Regions from separate parts of the Pseudoalteromonas sp. TAB23 genome, predicted to be linked through region 1. Evidence: predicted binding sites of a transcription regulator. Region 1 holds the regulator's gene; each other region holds the start of a gene.
The links. Region 1 encodes LexA, which represses DNA repair genes until DNA is damaged. Its sites were predicted from a motif close to TACTGTATNNNNATACAGTA; they were not measured.
Positions count from the first base shown of each region.

Region 2: L654_RS0112355 (YebG family protein) is a predicted target of LexA. The motif match lies at 2,835-2,854, and genes of this name have one in related genera.
Region 3: L654_RS0124860 (SulA-like leucine-rich domain-containing protein) is a predicted target of LexA. The motif match lies at 2,370-2,389, and genes of this name have one in related genera.

Region 1 is NZ_AUTP01000292.1:18,353-25,238, reverse strand. Features, by position in the region: gene L654_RS0118235 (membrane protein) at 1-419, opposite strand, end outside; gene L654_RS0118230 (hypothetical protein) at 732-1,112, shown strand; gene L654_RS0118225 (PaaI family thioesterase) at 1,113-1,553, opposite strand; gene lexA (transcriptional repressor LexA) at 1,721-2,338, shown strand; gene coxB (cytochrome c oxidase subunit II) at 2,822-3,964, shown strand; gene ctaD (cytochrome c oxidase subunit I) at 3,964-5,556, shown strand; gene L654_RS0118205 (cytochrome c oxidase assembly protein) at 5,556-6,086, shown strand; gene L654_RS0118200 (cytochrome c oxidase subunit 3) at 6,122-6,886, shown strand, end outside.
Region 2 is NZ_AUTP01000220.1:19,948-26,833, forward strand. Features, by position in the region: gene fadR (fatty acid metabolism transcriptional regulator FadR) at 193-906, opposite strand; gene dsbB (disulfide bond formation protein DsbB) at 1,450-1,968, shown strand; gene L654_RS0112345 (DUF6170 family protein) at 1,970-2,272, shown strand; gene L654_RS0112350 (helix-hairpin-helix domain-containing protein) at 2,297-2,593, opposite strand; gene L654_RS0112355 (YebG family protein) at 2,906-3,223, shown strand; gene putP (sodium/proline symporter PutP) at 3,499-4,977, opposite strand; gene L654_RS0112365 (HDOD domain-containing protein) at 5,310-6,536, shown strand; gene L654_RS0112370 (VacJ family lipoprotein) at 6,599-6,886, opposite strand, start outside.
Region 3 is NZ_AUTP01000366.1:9,750-16,635, reverse strand. Features, by position in the region: partial or broken gene L654_RS01000000126840 (hypothetical protein) at 1-162, shown strand, start outside; gene L654_RS0124870 (NCS2 family permease) at 238-1,530, opposite strand; gene L654_RS0124865 (SEL1-like repeat protein) at 1,649-2,113, shown strand; gene L654_RS0124860 (SulA-like leucine-rich domain-containing protein) at 2,412-2,846, shown strand; gene L654_RS0124855 (YchJ family protein) at 2,885-3,364, shown strand; gene L654_RS0124850 (diguanylate cyclase) at 3,439-4,356, opposite strand; gene L654_RS0124845 (DUF6172 family protein) at 4,548-4,850, opposite strand; gene L654_RS0124840 (VC2046/SO_2500 family protein) at 5,030-5,557, opposite strand; tRNA gene L654_RS0124835 (tRNA-Tyr) at 5,670-5,754, shown strand; tRNA gene L654_RS0124830 (tRNA-Tyr) at 5,804-5,888, shown strand; gene L654_RS0124825 (SprT family zinc-dependent metalloprotease) at 5,998-6,669, opposite strand.

The DNA.
Region 1 (6,886 bases):
ATACCTTGCTTTAGCAGTACAGCGCTTGTCACTTGATCATCAATAAGTAAGTGTGCTTTAGCATTTGCGGTAATTTGTATTTTAGTTGGCGGCTCAAAAGGTCGGCCTGTTATACCGTTAAAGCTTTGCTGTTCATCTTTATTTATTACTGTAATTATAGGTGTGGTTAAAAAGTTCTCAAAAATTATTTGTGTTGGATTAACCACCTGAGATGCAATATCGTCAAGGGAGGCAACATAATCAGCCTGCGTAAATGGGTTATTAAGAGTACGTGTTGCAAGATGCTCCCCATGAACTTTATCAAGAGGGATAGCGCTCATGACTAAACCACCTAATAGCCAAGCTAAAATTTGTAATGCGAGCAAATAACCGAGCCATTTATGTAACTTGCGAGCATACTTAAATATTTTTTTATTCATGTTTTAGTCTTATTATTTTTAGAGGCTAGTTTATTACATTAATGGGATTAGTTACTGCGACATTTTGTCGCAGTTTAAACTATAGCTTACTGTAATCATTTAAAAATAAAAAAGATTACACTTAAATTGCTAACATGACTTATTTGTTAATTGAGCTGAGTGTTTGATATCCAGCTAGCTTTAAACGCTAAAAAATACTTAAAAGCTGCGAAATATCTATATAAAGTGGTTAATAGAGCATAGTTGATTTGGTATAACGGTAAAACTGCGTTAAAGTTTGCAATGAAATTATTAGAGGATAAATACGAAACGATGTCGGAAATTCAATTTTTAAATGTAGATCTTGAGCTTGAATCAAAGCAAGATATTAGTTTGCTAGTGGCAGACTTGAAAAAAGTCGCGACGATTTTACATTATGACAAAGACGAATACCGTCAATTAGCGCGTATTGAAGCAACAGGTGTAGTAAACACGCCTGACAAAGCAATAAACCATATATGTGAGCTTATTGAATCGTGTTCGCGTAACGCGCTAAAACAATGGTTAAGCTGTTCACGTAGAACGTTTGATATTGGTTTTGAATCAGGCACTTCACCTAAGTGCTTTAATCAAGCCTTAGATGCAGATACATTATTGCGTATATCTGCGATTGGTGCGGGTATGGAAATTACAATTTACCCAATCGAAAAGTAACTACCTTCGCTCTACGACTGCTGCGGTCATTTTTGATACGCAGCACAGCTCATTGCGGCTATTTGTAATTTTTATTTCCCACACTGAACTACGTTTGCCAATATGAAACGCTCTTGCCGTTGCTGTTAAAGTGCCGTTGCGAGATGCTTTTAAATGACTTGCGCTAATTTCCTGCCCCACGCAGTAAAATTTTGTAAAATCGACAACAAAGTTAGCTGCATAGCTGGCAACTGTTTCGGCAAGTACAACGTTAGCACCGCCGTGAACCATTCCCATTGGGTTATGATGCTCAGGAATTGCCGGCATAGTGGCTACTAAGTAATCATCACCAATTTCAGTGACTTCTATTCCCATGGTTTTCATTAATGTTCCTTGGCCATCAATGCCTTGTTCTAACTGCTTGCACAGCTCTAAAGTGATGGGCTGGTACCAAATACTCATAATGACTCCTTTGCTTTTTTAATCATTTATAAATCTAGCTTTAGTTATATCCCTAAAATGTACACAAGTGAAATTACTTTGGCTATTTTAAGGCTTAATTTAAATTTGCGATTTTTATTTAACTGTATATACTCACAGTTAAATGTACTGTATGGAAAACCAGTTGTATGCGACCATTAACGAACCGCCAAGCTCAAATACTCGAACTAATTAAAGTTTTTATTAAAGACACTGGTATGCCTCCTACACGTGCTGAAATAGCGCAAACATTAGGTTTTAAAAGTGCCAATGCTGCTGAAGAACATTTAAAAGCACTTGCTAAAAAAGGCGCAATTAAAATGAAACCAGGTGCAAGCCGTGGTATTCAGTTAATTGAAGAAGAAGAGCCAGAGCAATTAGGTTTACCGCTTATAGGGCGTGTTGCTGCTGGTTCACCTATTTTGGCGCAAGAGCACGTTGAAAGTCACTGCAAAATCGATCCATTAATGTTTAAACCGGCTGCAGATTTTTTACTACGCGTTAACGGTATGAGCATGAAAGATATTGGTATTATGGATGGTGATTTACTTGCTGTACATCGTACTCAAACCGCTGAAAACGGGCAAGTTATTGTTGCCCGCCTAGACGAAGACGTAACTGTAAAACGTCTTGAGAAAGCGGGTCGTAAAGTATTACTTCATGCTGAAAACGACGATTTTGAATCTATTGAAGTAGATCTTGAGAATGAGTCTTTTAATATTGAAGGCTTAGCCGTTGGCGTTATAAGAAACGCTGATTGGATGTGACTTTAAAAATAGCTTTTAAACAAGCAGTTTTATAAATGCGTACTAATTAGTACGCATTTTTTGTTTTAAATTCGCACTAAAAATAGGGCATAAATAGCTCACTGACAATTTAAGCTGTAAACTTTTTTGCACTTATATTTTCCCCCTCCGAATACGTTAAACCCCTTTGTTTTGCTCATCTTTTGAACTTACTGTTACCTAGTTGGTTACTGATTTTTTATTAATTACTCAATATCACCTGATTGTTTTTTATACTAAAACTTGCTTGTTGTTCATTTTTTAGCTAATTATTAATGTGCTGAGCTAATAATAACTCACAGCTTTTTAGTTTTGAGAACACACAATATACACAAACCCGTTGTTGGCGCAGCAAAACCAATCAATATTAAATGAGATTGACTAAAAAAATAAAAATAACGAATTGGCGTTTAAGCCGTATGCCTCTTCGCTTTGCATTCGCAATAGCATCAAAGGAGCCGTCACATGGGTAAACTGACCTCTACCTTGTGGCTTATATTATGTGTTTTTTCGCACCCAGTTTTGGCTAACAGCCAATACAATATGCGCAAAGGCGTAACCGATATAAGCAATAATGTATATCAGCTGCACATGACCATATTTATAATATGTTGTGTGATTGGGGTGATAGTGTTCGCAATTATGTTTTGGGCACTTATTCATCACCGTAAATCTAAAGGGGCTGTACCTGCCCAATTTCACGAAAGCACTAAAGTAGAAATACTTTGGACTGCAATCCCGTTTGTTATTTTAATTGCTATGGCAGTACCAGCCACTAAAACCCTAATTGCAATGGAAGATGCCAGCAAAGCTGATCTCACTATTAAAATTACAGGCTCGCAATGGAAATGGCATTATGAATATATGGGTGAAGATGTAGAGTTCTACTCTATTTTATCTACCCCGCAAGATGAAATAGCGAATCTTGCAGATAAAAATCCTAACTACTTACTTGAGGTTGATAAACCTCTCGTACTGCCAATAAATCAAAAAGTACGATTTTTAATGACTTCTGACGATGTTATTCACTCTTGGTGGGTACCTGATTTTGCAGTTAAAAAAGATGCGAATCCCGGCTTTATAAACGAAACATGGACGAACATAAACGAAGAAGGTACTTACCGAGGCCAATGTGCTGAGTTGTGTGGTAAAGATCATGGCTTTATGCCCGTTGTGGTGGTCGCTAAATCTGAGGCTGATTTTAAAACGTGGCTTGCAGATGCAAAGCAAGCTAAACAAAAAGCAGCATTAGCAGATGCCGCATTACTTGATAAAACCCTCCCAAAAGAAGAATTAATGACTTTAGGCGAACAAGTATATATGGCCAATTGTGCTGCATGTCATCAGCCTACTGGCATGGGGTTACCGGGTGTATTTCCTGCACTTAAAGGCAGCCCTATAGTGCTTGGCGATATAAAAGATCACATTGATGTAGTTATCCATGGGCGACCCGGTACGGCAATGCAAGCATTTGCCAAACAGTTATCTATAAAGCAATTAGCAGCGGTTATTACTTATAAACGTAATGCGTGGGGTAATGATACGGGTGATGTTATTCAACCGAGTCAAATACAGGCAGCACTTGATGCCAAAGTGGAGGCGAACTAATGAGTAGCATAGTAGAACAACCTAACGCCAATGAAGCTCATCATGCTCATCACCCAGCTAAAGGTTTTAAACGCTGGCTTTACACAACTAATCATAAAGATATAGGTAGTTTATATTTAATTTTTTCGCTGACCATGTTCTTAATTGGTGGTGGAATGGCCATGGTGATCAGAGCTGAATTATTTCAACCAGGTTTACAGTTGGTCGATCCTCACTTTTTTAATCAAATGACCACAGTGCATGGTTTAATTATGGTGTTTGGTGCGGTTATGCCGGCCTTTACAGGCCTTGCTAACTGGATGATACCACTCATGATTGGCGCGCCAGATATGGCATTGCCAAGAATGAATAACTGGAGCTTTTGGATTTTACCGTTTGCGTTTTTAATCCTATTGGCATCGTTATTTATGCCTGGTGGGGGTCCTGCATTTGGTTGGACTTTTTATGCACCACTGTCTACAACATACAGTAATGATAATACTGCATTGTTTGTATTTGCCGTACATATTATGGGGATTAGCTCAATAATGGGCGCAATCAATGTGATTGTAACTATAGTGAACTTACGTGCTCCCGGCATGACATGGATGAAGTTGCCCTTATTTGTATGGACGTGGTTAATTACTGCCTTTTTATTAATAGCGGTAATGCCAGTGCTTGCAGGGGCTGTCACTATGGTACTTACCGATAAGTATTTTGCGACCAGCTTTTTTGATGCCGCAGGCGGTGGCGACCCGGTGATGTTCCAACACATTTTTTGGTTTTTTGGTCATCCCGAAGTATACATAATGATTCTTCCTGCCTTTGGCATTATATCTACAATAGTACCTACCTTTTCTCGTAAAAAACTTTTTGGCTATGCCTCAATGGTATACGCCACATCCTCCATAGCACTATTGAGCTTTATTGTATGGGCTCATCATATGTTTACCACTGGGATGCCGGTCGCTGGCGAGTTGTTTTTTATGTACGCGACCATGCTTATATCGGTACCTACAGGAGTAAAAGTATTTAATTGGGTTGCCACAATGTGGAAAGGCTCAATAACTTTTGAAGTGCCAATGCTTTTTAGTATTGCGTTTATTGTGCTGTTTACCTTAGGTGGCTTTTCGGGGTTGATGCTGGCAATTACACCTGCTGACTTTCAGTACCACGATACTTATTTTGTAGTGGCGCATTTTCATTATGTATTAGTAACAGGGGCTGTATTTTCGATAATGGCGGGGGCCTATTACTGGCTGCCCAAGTGGACGGGCAATATGTTTAATATCACGCTAGCTAAATGGCATTTTTGGCTATCGCTGGTGAGTGTGAACGTATTGTTTTTTCCTATGCATTTTGTAGGGCTTGCCGGTATGCCGCGTCGAATTCCCGATTATGCACTTCAATTTGCCGACTTTAACGCAATCATAAGTATTGGTGGATTTGCCTTTGGTTTATCGCAATTGTTGTTTGTAGCTGTGGTAATTAAATGCGCGCGTGGCGGTGATAAAGTGCCTGCAAAAGTATGGGAAGGGGCAGAAGGGCTTGAGTGGGAAGTTGACTCTCCAGCGCCATATCATACTTTTTCTACGCCGCCGGTAATTAAGTAATGACACACGCACCGCTACTCAAACGTTTGGTACTTATTTGCATAGGCATGTTTGCCTTTGCCTTTGCTTTAGTACCTTTGTATGACGTGTTTTGTGATGTAACAGGGCTTAATGGAAAACCTTCGCTTGAGCAGGCAGAGCAAAGTACACAAATAGTACAAAACCGAGAAGTCGGCGTTAGCTTTACTACTCACGCACAAAGTGGTGCACCGTTTGAAGTTAAATCAAAAGAATACAGTGTAGTGGTAAAACCCGGTGCAATGCGTGAAGTAATGTTTAGTGCTAAAAATAGCAGCAACCTAGATAAAGTAATGCAGGCTGTACCATCAGTCTCACCAGGTAAAGCGGCAAAGTATTTACACAAAATAGCCTGTTTTTGCTTTGATCAGCAACCTCTAAAAGCAGGGGAAGAACTTGAATTTAAATTACTTTTTTATGTTGATACCGCACTGCCAAGCGACATTGAAGAATTAACTTTATCTTATACCGTATTTGATATTAGTGAACAGCTGGTGGCAAGTAACAACTAGCTTTTTAAACTAGTGTGAAACTAGGAGTAAATAAAATGAATCAAGAATATGAGCATTATTACGTACCTGAGCAAAGCCCATGGCCTATTGTAGGTGCTGTTGCATTGTTTTTTATTGCAGTAGGGGCAGGCTTGACTGTTATGAGTGTAGGTAAAGAAGGTGGTAGCGGGGTTTATCTGCTTTATGCCGGTATTGCTGTACTTGTGTATATGTTGTTTAGCTGGTTTAAAAATGTAATTAATGAATCGGACCAAGGTTTGTACTCAGCACAAATGGATCGCTCTTTTAGACAAGGTATGAGCTGGTTTATTTTTTCTGAAGTTATGTTTTTTATGGCCTTTTTTGGTGCGCTTTTTTATGCACGGGTATTGTCGGTACCTTGGCTTGGAGGCGCAGGCAATAATGCAATGACTAACGAGGTTTTATGGCCTACTTTTGAAGCCGTTTGGCCGCTAGTTTCAACACCTGCTGGCGAAACTACTCAAGCTATGGGCTGGCAAGGCTTACCGCTTATAAATACCTTAATACTGCTTACTTCCTCAGTTACTTTACATTTTGCCCATGTAGCGATGGAAAACAATAAACGTACTCCACTTAAAGTTTTTTTAGGCGCTACTATTTTGTTGGGTGTTTGCTTTCTAGGGCTGCAAGTTGAGGAGTACATGCATGCATATAATGACCTTAATCTAACGCTAGATGCGGGTATTTACGGTAATACGTTCTTTTTATTGACTGGTTTTCATGGCATGCATGTAACGCTAGGAACGGTACTTTTATTTGTAATATTTTTACGGATATTA
Region 2 (6,886 bases), on a different contig from region 1:
AACACTTACAACTTGCACTAATCTGCTTGAATAATAGGTCTATTTTGAAGTATAAATTACGTTGTAATTAGGTAGAGCTTTTGACGTTACTGAAGAAGGGTTAATACATTAAATTGTTTAAAAATTCATATAATGTGGTATTAATTTTTACAGGTACAAAAAAACCTGCAAATGCAGGTTTCTCGTTTAGATTTAATCCATTATATCTGAGGGCATATCGCCACGGATTTTTTGCCAAATCTCACCTGTTTGATGACCGTATTTACGCATCATCGAAATAGCACCATCGTGCTCTTTATTTTCTGCCAAGATTGTTAAATCTTTATAAAACTGACGTGCAAGTTCACGAGTTCCGGCATCAGAGAAGTAATGACAACCAATCTTTGAATAAAAGCCTCTAAAACCGTTGAGTATTAATACATAAATACGGTTATTACCCGCAACGGCTAATTCGTGATGAACTTTATAATCGTAGTCAGCAAATGCCTGCGCAGTGTCTTCTAGCTCATGACTTTGTGATAAAATTTCAATTACACGTTCAGGATTTAACTTAATTGCAGCACGTGTATAAATAGCACTAATATTAGTACGTGCAGATAAAAGCTGATCTGTCAGCTCTGGCATCTTGTCTTCATCTAAGCGCGCTAGTGTTTCAAGAATATTTAAGCCAGACGTTTCCCAAAAGTTATTTACTTTTGTTGGTTTACCATGCTGAATTGTTAACCAGCCATCACGTGCTAAACGCTGCAATACTTCTCTCAAGGTCGTTCTTGTTACACCAATTAACTCTGAAAGTTCTCGCTCGGCAGGTAGAATTGAACCTGGAGGGAAATCGCCGTTCCAAATAGATTCAACTATATATTCTTCAGCAAATCCTGCTGGGCTTTTCGCTTTAAAAATTCTCATCCAGTTCCCACTCGAATTAATCAACACTCATCGTTTTACACGAATAACTGACTGATTGTACCAGACGAAGCATAACTAACAAGTAAAGTCAGGTATATTAATAAGCAAATGAGTAGAAATTAAAGATTAATAAATAATAAAATTTAGGTTTTTCTAATATAGCTACAATGTATAAATATACAGAGCAATATTCATTGTAGGTACATTGTAATTATTGGTGTTTTTTATTTACACCATACCTAGCTGAATCAACTTAAAACACATAAGTACATTAAAAAAGAACACCTATGCAACAGAGCGCTCTAACTGCAACTTTAAAGAATTTTTTAGGCAATGCACCAATGTTGTATAAGTAAGCGATATAACTAAGCTTATGTATCGATGGGAACTAATAGAACATCATTTAGCCTCTGCTGAGGCTGCATTGAGTGGTCAATAATTTCATCTTATAAAAAGCGACTTCGGTAGCTTTTTTTTCCTTTTTGTTGCCGCATACATTATCCTAGGTCATAATCTAACGTCTTATTTAAACGCGGAATTTTTATGAACTGGCTTGCGCAATTACCCACCCAACGTACCCCGTGGCTTTTATTTACAGCTATCGTTTTTTTACTTGAAGTGAGCGCCCTTTTCTTTCAATACCAAATGGGATTGGCGCCTTGCATAATGTGCATATATCAACGTACAGCCGTACTGGGTCTATTAGGCGCAGGAATTGTAGGTTCGACTAAACCACAGAGCAAAGCAGTTCGTATATTAGCGTATGTAATTTGGGGTGTATCGAGTGTTTGGGGATATTTAATTGCTCGCGAGCATATTGATATGCAAACCACCACAGACCCTTTTGCATTTAGCTGTGAGTTTGAACCAAACTTCCCATCGTTTATGCCGTTACATGAATGGATACCTAGCTTTTTTCAGGCGACCGGGGATTGTGGAAATATAGATTGGCAATTTGTTGGTTTGAGCATGCCTGCTTGGATGGAAATTATATTTGGGATTTTCTCACTAACACTATTTATTATAGTTATTGGCCGTTTATTAATTAAAAAGTCGATTTGATATGTTTACATTTTTTTCAAGCCAATTAGATGAGCTTAAACACCTAAAGGTACGCAAGCGTCAGGACGTAATAGCACTTTCTTTAAGTATGCTATCGCCGACAGATAAAGTCTTACTACGTATTATTAAATTAATATTACTAAGTCCACTATTTTTAATATTCACGGTATTTAAAGGTTGGATATTAATCCCGTTTTTGATACTCGGCGGACTTTGCTACCCACTTTTAACAACACCTATTGAAATCAACTTTGCTAAAAAACACTTAAGCGATGCATTAAAACAATTTAATCAGGGCGCATAGCGCCCTGATTGTTATCTACTGCTATTAAAGTGAAATTTTCCCCTCTAATTTAGCTAATAGTTTTTTACCAATTCCTTTAACTTGCGATAAATCACTGACGCTTTTAAATTCGCCGTTTTCTTCACGATAATCCACAATTGCCTGCGCTTTTTTCTTACCTATACCTGGTAGCTTAGCAAGCATCTCTGCATCAGCATTATTTATACTAATTGTCTCAACTTGAGGCATTTGCTTAGTTACTTCCGATAGTTGTGCATATACGGTAGTTGCAGGTAGTAAGCATAATAAGCTTATTATGAATAAATTTTTTAACGTTTTCATCAAACTTGTCCCTATTCTTCTTTCTTAATTTTGAATGTTGCTCAGGAAAACCAAAAAGTAAGGAACTGAAAAGCTCATCATTTAAAGTGTACCTAAACGCATTATCACTATGATCCGAAATCCTGAAAATGCAGCTGGTACAACAAGTGATTGCTTAACTAAAGTAAAGTTACCGTTTTTTGTCAAATTTAAGACACCTAAAAATTAATACTTCGCGCTTGCAAATTTACGCCCAAACCATTACTGTACATAAAAACAGTAATCTAATGGTTTTTAGAAACCACGGTGCCAAGCAATTTTGCAGGAGAAATCATGGCTGTTGTTGTTAAATATGTTGTAGAACGAAACGGAGTCGAGCGTATGACGTTTACTACCAAAAAAGAAGCTGATGCTTATGACAAGATGCTCGATATAGCAGAATCACTTGAGCTAATGCTAGAAAAGGTAGACGTACCGCTTAGTGAGCAACAAATTGAATCACTTGCTTTAGAAATAGCGAAAAGCAAAGATGACTTTATGACCATATTAAAGGGCGGCAAAGATCCAGTTGTTACCAAAGCGCCAGCAAAAAGTAAAAAGTCAGATAACGTTGCATCAATTGAAGATAACAACGATAAAAAAGCAAGTTAACTCGTAGATTGTCCTCTCCTCGGACGGGACAAACTAAATAAAAAAGGGAGCAACTTAGTTGCTCCCTTTTTTATTATACCAATTCGCTTAATTAAGTGATCTATTTTGAGGGTGGAAAAACGTGTTGATAGCTAGGCAAAAAATTTGATATTTAGTTGTTCTAAATGATAATTTTTTAACGCCGGTAGCAACACGTTTAGCACCGCAAAATGATTAAGTATTATCGCGGATTGGTATTACTTACTACTCATTTTAAAATGAATAGTAATTGCTATTTAAAGCTCTTTTTCTACTTCATCAAATAAAGCAGTGATGTTTTGCTCTGGCTCTTTTGTTACTAAGCTAACAACAACAATTGCGATACTCGCTAAAATAAAGCCAGGTACTATTTCATACATAAAGCTACTTAAACTTTCACCATTAATAGTAAACGGACCATAAATCCAAACAAGCACTGTAAACGCACCTACTAACATACCAGATAAGGCGCCAGCAAAATTCATACGTTTCCAATAAAGGCTAAACAATACAAGTGGTCCAAAAGCAGCACCAAAGCCTGCCCATGCATTACTTACTAGGTCTAAAATAGAGCTATCTCTATCGTACGCTAAATAAATTGCAAACAGGGCAACAAATGCAACGCTAATTCGACCAACAGTAACTAGTTCAAAGTCGCTAGCATCTTTACGTAAAAATGTTTTATATAAATCTTCAGTCAATGAACTTGAGCTTACTAGCAATTGCGATGAGATAGTACTCATGATAGCAGCCAAAATTGCAGCTAGTAAAAAGCCAGCAATAAGTGGGTGGAACAATAACTCAGAAAGAATTAGGAAAATCGTTTCAGGATCTTCAACTATAATATTATTTTCATAAGTATAAGCAGCACCAAATATACCAGTACCAACAGCACCAAGGGCAGCAACAATCATCCATGTCATACCAATACGGCGAGCTTTAGGCATATCCTTAACACTACGTACCGACATAAAACGAACGATGATATGTGGTTGACCAAAATAACCTAAACCCCATGCCATTGCAGAAATAATACCTAATGCAGAGCCTGCTCCAATCCAGTTAAGCATATCTGGATTTACACTATGTAAAGTAGATTCTAGAGGTTGTTCAAGTAAAGAGTATGCAACGGTAGGCACTAGAATCAGCGCGATGAACATAATACAACCTTGCACGAAATCAGTTAAGCTAACCGCTAAAAAGCCACCAAACAAAGTGTATAAAACAACGACACCCGTTGTAATGTATAAACCCACTTCATAACTTAAACCAAATGAGCTTTCAAACAATTTTCCGCCGGCTACAACACCAGATGACGTGTAAAGAGTAAAGAAGACTATAATAACAACAGCAGATACAACACGTAATAAGTTTGACTTATCATTGAAGCGATTTGAGAAGTAATCTGGGATTGTTATAGAGTCATTTGCTTTTTCAGTGTACACACGTAATCTAGGTGCAACTAACAGGTAATTTAACCAAGCACCAATCACCAAACCAATTGCTATCCATGTACTACTAAAACCAGTAACAAACATCGCACCAGGTAGGCCCATTAAAATCCAGCCACTCATGTCAGATGCACCTGCAGATAGTGCAGCAACACTTGGTGATAGATTTCGTCCACCTAACATGTAACCTGATACATCGCCAGTAGATTGCTTATATGCATATAGTCCGATACCTAACATTACAACAAAATATAATGCTAGTGAAATAATCATTCCTGTTTCCAAATTAGCCTCCGCATAATTATTAATAACAGGCTCTTGATCCGAATATTGACTCTTAAAATATTATAATAAAGACACTATTAGGATAAAAACCATTCTCGCTGACTATATCATGCCTAACAATAAAATCTCCAACTTGTTGCTTCCAGCTGATACAAAAATACTCATGTTGAATAATTTTAAAGCGAATTGGTAAAATATAATAAATTAAATAGAAGAAACACCTTAATTTATAATGATAATTTATTAATCATGCAAATATACGTAATGCTATTTTGAATCTTTTGCCATATATTATTACAATACCCAATTACATCACTCTTACGGAACTGTTTATGTATTTTTACGCTGCACGTCAACCGATTTTAGATAGAGATAAAAAACTTATCGGTTATGAGCTTTTATTTCGTGATGGCGTTGATAACGTATTTCCCGATATAGATGGTGACGAAGCAACAACACGACTTATAGAGGGTAGCCAGTTTAATTTTGGTTTAGAAGATTTAACTGACAATAAACCTGCCTATATAAACTTCACCCTAGAAACACTATCAAAGGGTTACCCTACTCTACTAGGTAAAGACACTATAGTTGTAGAAATACTTGAAACTATCCAGCCTGGTAAGCGTTTATTAGCTATTGTTAAAGATTTAAAAGATAAAGGTTACACTATTGCTCTTGATGACTATATTCATCAACCTGTATGGCGTCATTTTTACCCATTTATTGATATTATTAAAATAGACTTTTTAGCATCCGATATAGATACAATAAAAACGGTTCTAAACGATTTAAAACCGCACTCACATATTAAGTTACTTGCCGAAAAAGTAGAAACCTATGAAATTTACCAACAAGCTTTAGAGCTTGGGTTTGATTATTTCCAAGGATTTTTCTTCTCAAAACCTGAAATGGTACAAAGTAAGGCTCTACCACCATCAGAAATGGCATTAGCTGAATTACTTTACGAAACATCAAGTGTTGATATGGATCTTAAGAAAATCACTGATGTGTTTGAACGTGATGTAAACCTATCTTATAAATTACTTAGGTATTCAAATTCTGCCGCATTTGCAAGACGTGCAGAAATAAGTACCATTAAGCAAGCCCTTATAGTGCTTGGCGCCAATGAAATTAAAAAGCTATTGTCACTACTGTTTGCAGCACAAGTATCAGCAGATAAACCTGTAGAGCTAATTAGGCTATCGCTTACGCGCGCTCGATTTGCTGAATTACTCGCTATATCCCATGGGCAGTTTAAAGATACTGGCATGGCATTTTTAACCGGTATGATGTCACTAATGGATGCTATTTTGGATGAGAGTATGGAAAGCGTCATGAAAAAGCTTCCACTTTCTAATGACATAAAAGCAGCGCTATTAAACGATGAAGGCTTGCTAGCAAAATATTTAAACTTAGTTAAATACTACGAACAAGCAAACTGGTCAGCTGCAAACGAGCTAACGAAAGAGCTAAATCTAGGTGAAAAAGTTCCCGATGCTTATCATGAAGCGCTAGCTTGGGTTAATGAACAAATGCAGTTAGTAGTGAACGAAAAATAAATATATAAACAGCAAATAAAAACGCCAGCATTTAGCTGGCGTTTTTGTGAGTGGCTTTTCAATTATAAACTTTCTAAAAAGTCTTCATCAAAATCAGCTGGCTCTTCTTTTATAGGTGGGTTGCCATCGTACAGCTCATAAATTTGACGCTGAAAGTAGATATCTTTTACAAATAAGTACGGATCAAGTGAATCATTTAATAGCCCTTCTTGTGGGATTAATGATGCACGCGCCTCAACTGCTTTTAAAACAAACACTAGAATAGTTTGTGGAGTCGTTAGCGCAACTTCGGGTAATACAAAGTTGTCGACTACATCACCGGTCAGGTTACGTGCTGTTGTAGGACCCAT
Region 3 (6,886 bases), on a different contig from region 1:
TACTCTGATGAATATGTAACAACAAAACGGCTAGAAGTTGAGGGTTACTTAGAGGCAATTAGTGTTGAACTGAGAGCTTCTAATGCAAGCGCACTTAAAAAGAAAACAGAAGAAGAGCAAGACGACTTAGATATACTGTTTGCTCCTAAAAAGAAATGGTAGTGCTTTTATAAAAGCATTAAAAAAGCCTGCACAAATTAAAATTTGTGCAGGCTTTTTTGTATTTTTTGTTAGCTATTAAGACAAAAATGCAAACTTGAAAACAAACAAGGCTGTTAATATCCAAACACTAATACTGACTTGATCTTGCTTACCACACAATACTTTAACCGCTGTATAAGATATAAAACCAAGTGCAATACCGTGCGCAATCGAAAACGTTAATGGTGTCATTAGTAGTACCACAGTAACAGGAATTGCATCGGTCATATCATCCCAGTTTACAAACTTTAAATTTTGCAGCATCAGAACAGCGACATATAAAATAGCGCCTGCCGTAGCATAAGCCGGTACCATTTGTGCAAGCGGTGCAAAAAACATCATTAGTAAAAAGCAAATACCTACAACTACAGCCGTTAAACCAGTTCGTCCGCCAACAGATACGCCAGCAACCGATTCTATATACGATGTAGTCGTAGACGTACCTAGCATCGCACCTGCAATTGTTGCTGAGCTGTCAGCACTTAATGCGCGTCCTAAACGAGGCATGTTACCTTTTTCATCAGCTAAACCTGCTTTTTGAGTTACCGCAACTAATGTACCCGAAGTATCAAAAAGATCGACAAACAAGAAAGCAAAAATAACACTCATCATTGATATATCAAAAGCGGCTGCAAAATCTAGCTGCATAAAAGTAGGCATTATTGATGGTGGCATAGCCATAACACCGTGATATTCAACAAGCCCCAAACTTAAAGCAATGCCAGTCACTAATAAGATACTAATAAGCACGCCACTTTTAAAATCGCGGTATAAAAGCGCTGCAATTACAAAAAAGCTTAATATAGCCAGTAACGGTCCTGGAGAAGTAATGTCGCCCAACTGCACTAATGTTGCCGGGCTTGAGACAATAATGCCTGCATTTTTAAGGGCAATTAATGCTAAAAAAGCACCTATACCCGTTGCGATTGCTCGCTTGAGCACCAGAGGTATGGCATTAATAATCCACTCTCTGACTTTAAATAAGCTTAAAAACAAAAATATACAACCCGACATAAATACAGCCCCTAACGCGGCTTGCCAGGTATACCCCATTCCTAATACGACACCATACGTAAAAAAGGCATTTAGCCCCATACCAGGCGCTAATGCTAATGGATAATTAGCCCATAAACCCATTATAAAACAGCCTATCGCAGCTGCTATACATGTCGCTACAAATGCAGCCCCTTGATCCATCCCAGCCTCTGCAAGCATAGCCGGGTTTACAAATACAATGTATACCATAGTTATAAAGGTAGTTAGGCCAGCAACGCATTCGCGTTTAACTGTTGAATTATTTTCGCTCAGTTTAAATAAGGCTTCGAACATAATAAACTTGTGATAGTAAAAAGTGGCGAGATTTTAACATAAAAATTATCTTTTACAGGACATTTTACCTTGCTATATACTAAACTGTTAGAGTAGTTAAAATAATAAATGAACCAATATGCTTAAAACAACACCTTGTGAGCAAGACTTAGAGCAACAGCTAGATAATATTTTAGGTTTTGTTACTCAACCCGAAAATACCTCTGTGCCCGTTGATAATAAAAAAGATGGGCAAAGTACGTTAAATAAAGCCCTATATTATTTAAAAAATAATCAAGCTCCATTGGCTGCAAAATGGATGCGACTTGCTGCAATGGCGGGAAACCATAGAGCACAGTTTTATTTAGGTTTATTTTTTGTGAAAGGTGAAGGCGTGCCACAAAGTGTATTTCATGCTGTAGCTTGGTTAAGCTTAGCAAGTAGCCAAGGGTACGCCCCTGCCACTGCAGCGGTTACAGATATACGCAAACATATCGAAACTAAGCGATTTAAAGATGCTCAATGTTATGCGGCAAGTTTGTACGAACAAATCCACCAACTCCAGTTTTCTCATATGATCCCTCGCACGAGTGAAAACACATAAGCTAGCTATGGCAGAAGTACTGTATGCAGTGTTAAAAAATACTGTATATGGTTATAAAGATAATCCTATACAGTATGAAACCCCAAAATGAAGACACTACTCAAAAATTTATTTTTAGAATACCTCCTCAAAAATAATTCCATAACAAGCTGATTAATAAAGAATTATAAATTCAAAAAATAAAAACAATGATCAAAAGCTGAATAACTGTACAAATAAATAGCATAAAAGGCTTGCACGAAAGCACTGTATAAACTACTGTATATGAATACTGTATAAAAACCCAGTGAGTGAAATTATGTTACAGCCTATTACCGTAAGAACAGTTAAAAGTTACCAACAAGACGAGCAAAGCGATTGCGTAAATTTAATTCAAATTGAAGATGAAATTTCAGCGACCTTTGAGCTTTTAAAAGTATTACACCAATACAATAGCTCTAATGCATGGACGTTACTAATTGCTCCAGATCATGTACCTAGCAAAGCTTTACTTGACTCATGCTCTATTGATACAAGTAAATTACTTGTTATTAGACAAAAGCACCTAGTAAATTTAGAGTATGTATTAAATTCTGCATTACATAACGGAAACTTTGCAGCGGTAATTACCTGGACCGATATAGTTAATAACCAACTACTTACGAATTTATCGTTCGATTTAAGTAAAACGAATACAAAACTATACTGTTTTACTAAAAAGTCTCAAACAACAGAGATACCACTCGCCCAATAAGCTTGTTAAACTAATGTTTTAGACTTTGTATTATTATTATGACTTCACTCAATATCACATTATGTTTTTGCAGCAGTGGGCACAATTATGCCGATTGCTGCGAGCCACTTCACTTATCTGTTAAGCAAGCTGACTCTCCTGAACAACTTATGCGCTCACGATTCAGCGCTTATGTTATTAAAAATGCAGAATATGTTTATCAAACCTACGCAAAAGAAAAACAAGCTGAAAATTCGGTTAAAGAAATCAATGATTTTGCTAACAGCTGTCGATTTATAAATCTTGATGTAATTGGGTCAAGCCATGATGACGATACTGGGACTGTAGAATTTAAAGCCCAATATTTTTATCAAAACTTATTTTGTGAGCTTCACGAAAAATCGCAGTTTATTAAAGAAAACACTCAATGGCGTTATTTAGATGGCACTATATATCCTGTTGAAGATATTAAAGTGGGCAGAAATGATGACTGCCCATGTGGTAGCAATAAAAAGTACAAAAAATGTCATAGCGTGTAATAAATAATCTTATTTGATATTTATCACCTACAAGGTGTTTTTAAGTGGCAAAGTGATTTATTAGCTAGCTAAACTTAAAAACACACTTGGTTACGACCTTGCATTTTAGACTCATACATTTTTTCATCTGCGATCTGCAAGGTGTTTTTGTTATTTACGTACGGTTGTAGGGTTGCACCGCCAATACTAATAGTCACAAAGTCATATTCTGAATATCTGTGTAATATTCCTAAATCGACCACATTTTGTTTAATTTTATCAGCAACACAAATTGCACCTTCAGTGCTTGTATGCGGTAGAACAACTACAAACTCTTCGCCGCCGTAACGCGCAACAAAATCGGTTGGCCTTTGCAAACTATTAGTAATAGTTTGTGCAACAAGGTTTAAAACCGTATCGCCTTGCACATGACCATAAAGATCGTTGTATTGCTTAAAGTAATCTATATCGATGAGTAATAGTGCATAGTCGACTTTTTCTCGTAAGGCGCTTCGTTCCATTTTAGAAAAATGCGCATCAAAATAACGACGATTGAATACCTTTGTTAAATCATCTAGAAATACTTTTTGATTGAGTAAGTCATGTTGTAATTTTAACGTTATATGCGCACGAACTCTTCTAAATAATGTTTCTTTTTTAATCGGCTTTTTAATGAAATCGACAGCTCCGGCTTCCCAGCACTCTTCTTCTTCGTTTTCAAAGGATGTAACAAAAATAACTGGGATATCCTGTGTTTCAGTATTATTTTTTAATTTTAAACATGTATCAATACCACTCATTCCACCCATATTAATATCGAGTAGGACTATATCGGGTACATTTACATTACAAATTTCAATTGCTTCTTCACCACTTCCAGCTGTTGTCACATTAAAATGCTCAGATAATATTTTTTTCAATACGATTAAGCTTAATAACTGATCGTCAACTATAAGTACTTTAGAATTCTTTAAACTTAATTTCAATTGATGGTCAGAGTAATTTATTGGCATAGAAAAATGTTTTGTTTTTTAATTAAAAACAGCCTATAGCATCACATTTTGTTATGCAAATGTTAATAAAAAAGAATTCTACTTATTAGTTACTAATAAAAATGATTTATGGTGAATCTTTATTGCATAAAAACAAAAAATGAGCCACTTGGGCTCATTTTATAACTTTGAATACTTAATTTAGTTAAGTATTATTCGTCATCATCTAAATCTAACTGTTGACGTTGAGCAGGTCGAGCTAAAATCTCTACATAGAAAGAGGTCAAACCTTGCTTTTCAATTTCGCCAATTTGGTTACTTAATTCAGCAACGTGCACAACTTGCGCATCTTCAGCTGTGTTACCAAACTTACAGTCAAATGCCCAATAGTCAGCATCTTCAGGTAGCGTTTTATTACGCTCTCTTTTCAAATATTTTTTCACTTCGTGCTTTGCAGCATCAACCATACGAGGGTATTTGATTTTCTCGTGATTTAGCGTGAATGTTTTCTTCATTACGTTCCTAATTACCTTGGTTTAATGATAATGGCATTTCATGTCATACCATTTGACGCCATTATAGCAATTGCATTTAATTTTTGGATGCTTTTTTTTCATTAAATCAATTATTAGCAAATATATAAAGCAGACCCGTTATAAAGCATATATTAACTGGTGATTATTACAATCATATATCACACCGCAATGAGCTGAAGTGGTTGATGTAATGCATCATTATTAAGGCTGTCGTAAAAAGCAGCTGCATCTATTGGGGGATTAGCTAGTTGGGTTTGTTCGCTTTTAATTCTTCTTCTGACGGCAAGCTCACAGTTATCTATTATATTAAGTGGAATATGCTTATCATCATTTCTAATCGCAAGTGGTTCAGGGCTTAAGCATTGTCTTAACTTAATACTTGTCATACCACAGTGCTCTCCTTCTTGAGATATTAATGATGCATTAAATTGTCCAACCAACATATTATATTCATCAGGGGCTAAAAGTTGCTTTGGACCTGCGCCAAATTGCTTTCTTAACGCCTCTTCTTCTATAACTAAATTATCTGTTTCAGTTTTTGGTAAATGAAATTGACTAAAGTCGAGTGCGTCATGTGACAGCATCGCTAATAATAGTGCAAATTCGCCACGGCGATTTTCATGCACACTATTATTGAGTCTACTGTTTAACTGACTCTCTGTGATTAACAAATCATCTATTTGCATAGTCTTTAGCCGATTGTGGTAACTGATAGATATTTATCGGCTTTATTTCAATTTTCTTTAGCTTTTTTCTTTACTTAAATACGCAATTTGCTATTATCAGCGCCGTTGCATTGGAGGGGTTCCCGAGCGGCCAAAGGGATCAGACTGTAAATCTGACGGCTCAGCCTTCGCTGGTTCGAATCCAGCTCCCTCCACCACTTTTCTTACCGCTAAGTTAAGTGGGGCCAAATGCAATAAAATTAGTGTGGAGGGGTTCCCGAGCGGCCAAAGGGATCAGACTGTAAATCTGACGGCTCAGCCTTCGCTGGTTCGAATCCAGCTCCCTCCACCACTTCTCTACTATTCCTATATTCCTATATTCCTATATTCCTATATTCCTATATTCCTATATTCCTATATTCCTATATTCCTATATTCCTATATTCCTATATTCAGTAACATCAAAACACCCACTGTAAACTCATACCATTTTGTTTTAACCAATTAGATGATGTTTTGTAATCGGGGAAAAACGCCTCTACTCGCTGCCAAAAAGCTTTGCTATGATTTAAATACTTTAAATGGGCAAGCTCATGAACAATCACATAATCTATAGCGTGGTAAGGAGCACCTATAAGATGTAAATTAAAAGTGAGTTCTCGCTTGCTATTACAACTCCCCCACTTTCGTTTATAAACACCTATTTTTAAATCATTTGGCAACTCTTCACCCATTTGAGTACAGAAATACGCTAAACGCATCTCTATGTATGCAATAAGCTGCTCTTTTAAATAAGTCTCTAATAGCTGTCGATACTTTTGATTAGTGTTTTTAACTCGAGGAGATATTGTAATAAGTAAGTGGTCATCATACGGGGTTACTTTGGAATCTTGGCCTGAGTCCAGTTTCAAATAAATAGTTTCTGAAAAAACACTTATTTTTTTAGATTCAACAGGGTACTGCTTAGTGTCCTCAATTAAAAATTGTTTTTTTAATTGTTCTGCAACCCACTCTTGTTTGTCAAATAACCAAGTATCAATGTGTTTTTTTGCGACAAAATGTGGCGCATACACAGTTACCTTTTGACTATGCACTTTTATTGCGACTGTTTTGCGTCTAGTACTCTTTTTCAATTGATATTCAAACACGACCTAAACTCTAAATATTGCATCCGTTTATATAATCCATATTACCATCAATTTTAAACTCTTAAGCATAAAGTCGCACTTAACTCCTAATCCGCTTTATTATAATAAGCTATAGATTGAGCCGTCTATTTTATTTGAATTGAAAGTTAAAACATTTTATTTACTTCAATAACAAAACAATAAATAAACTTGCTTAAAATTC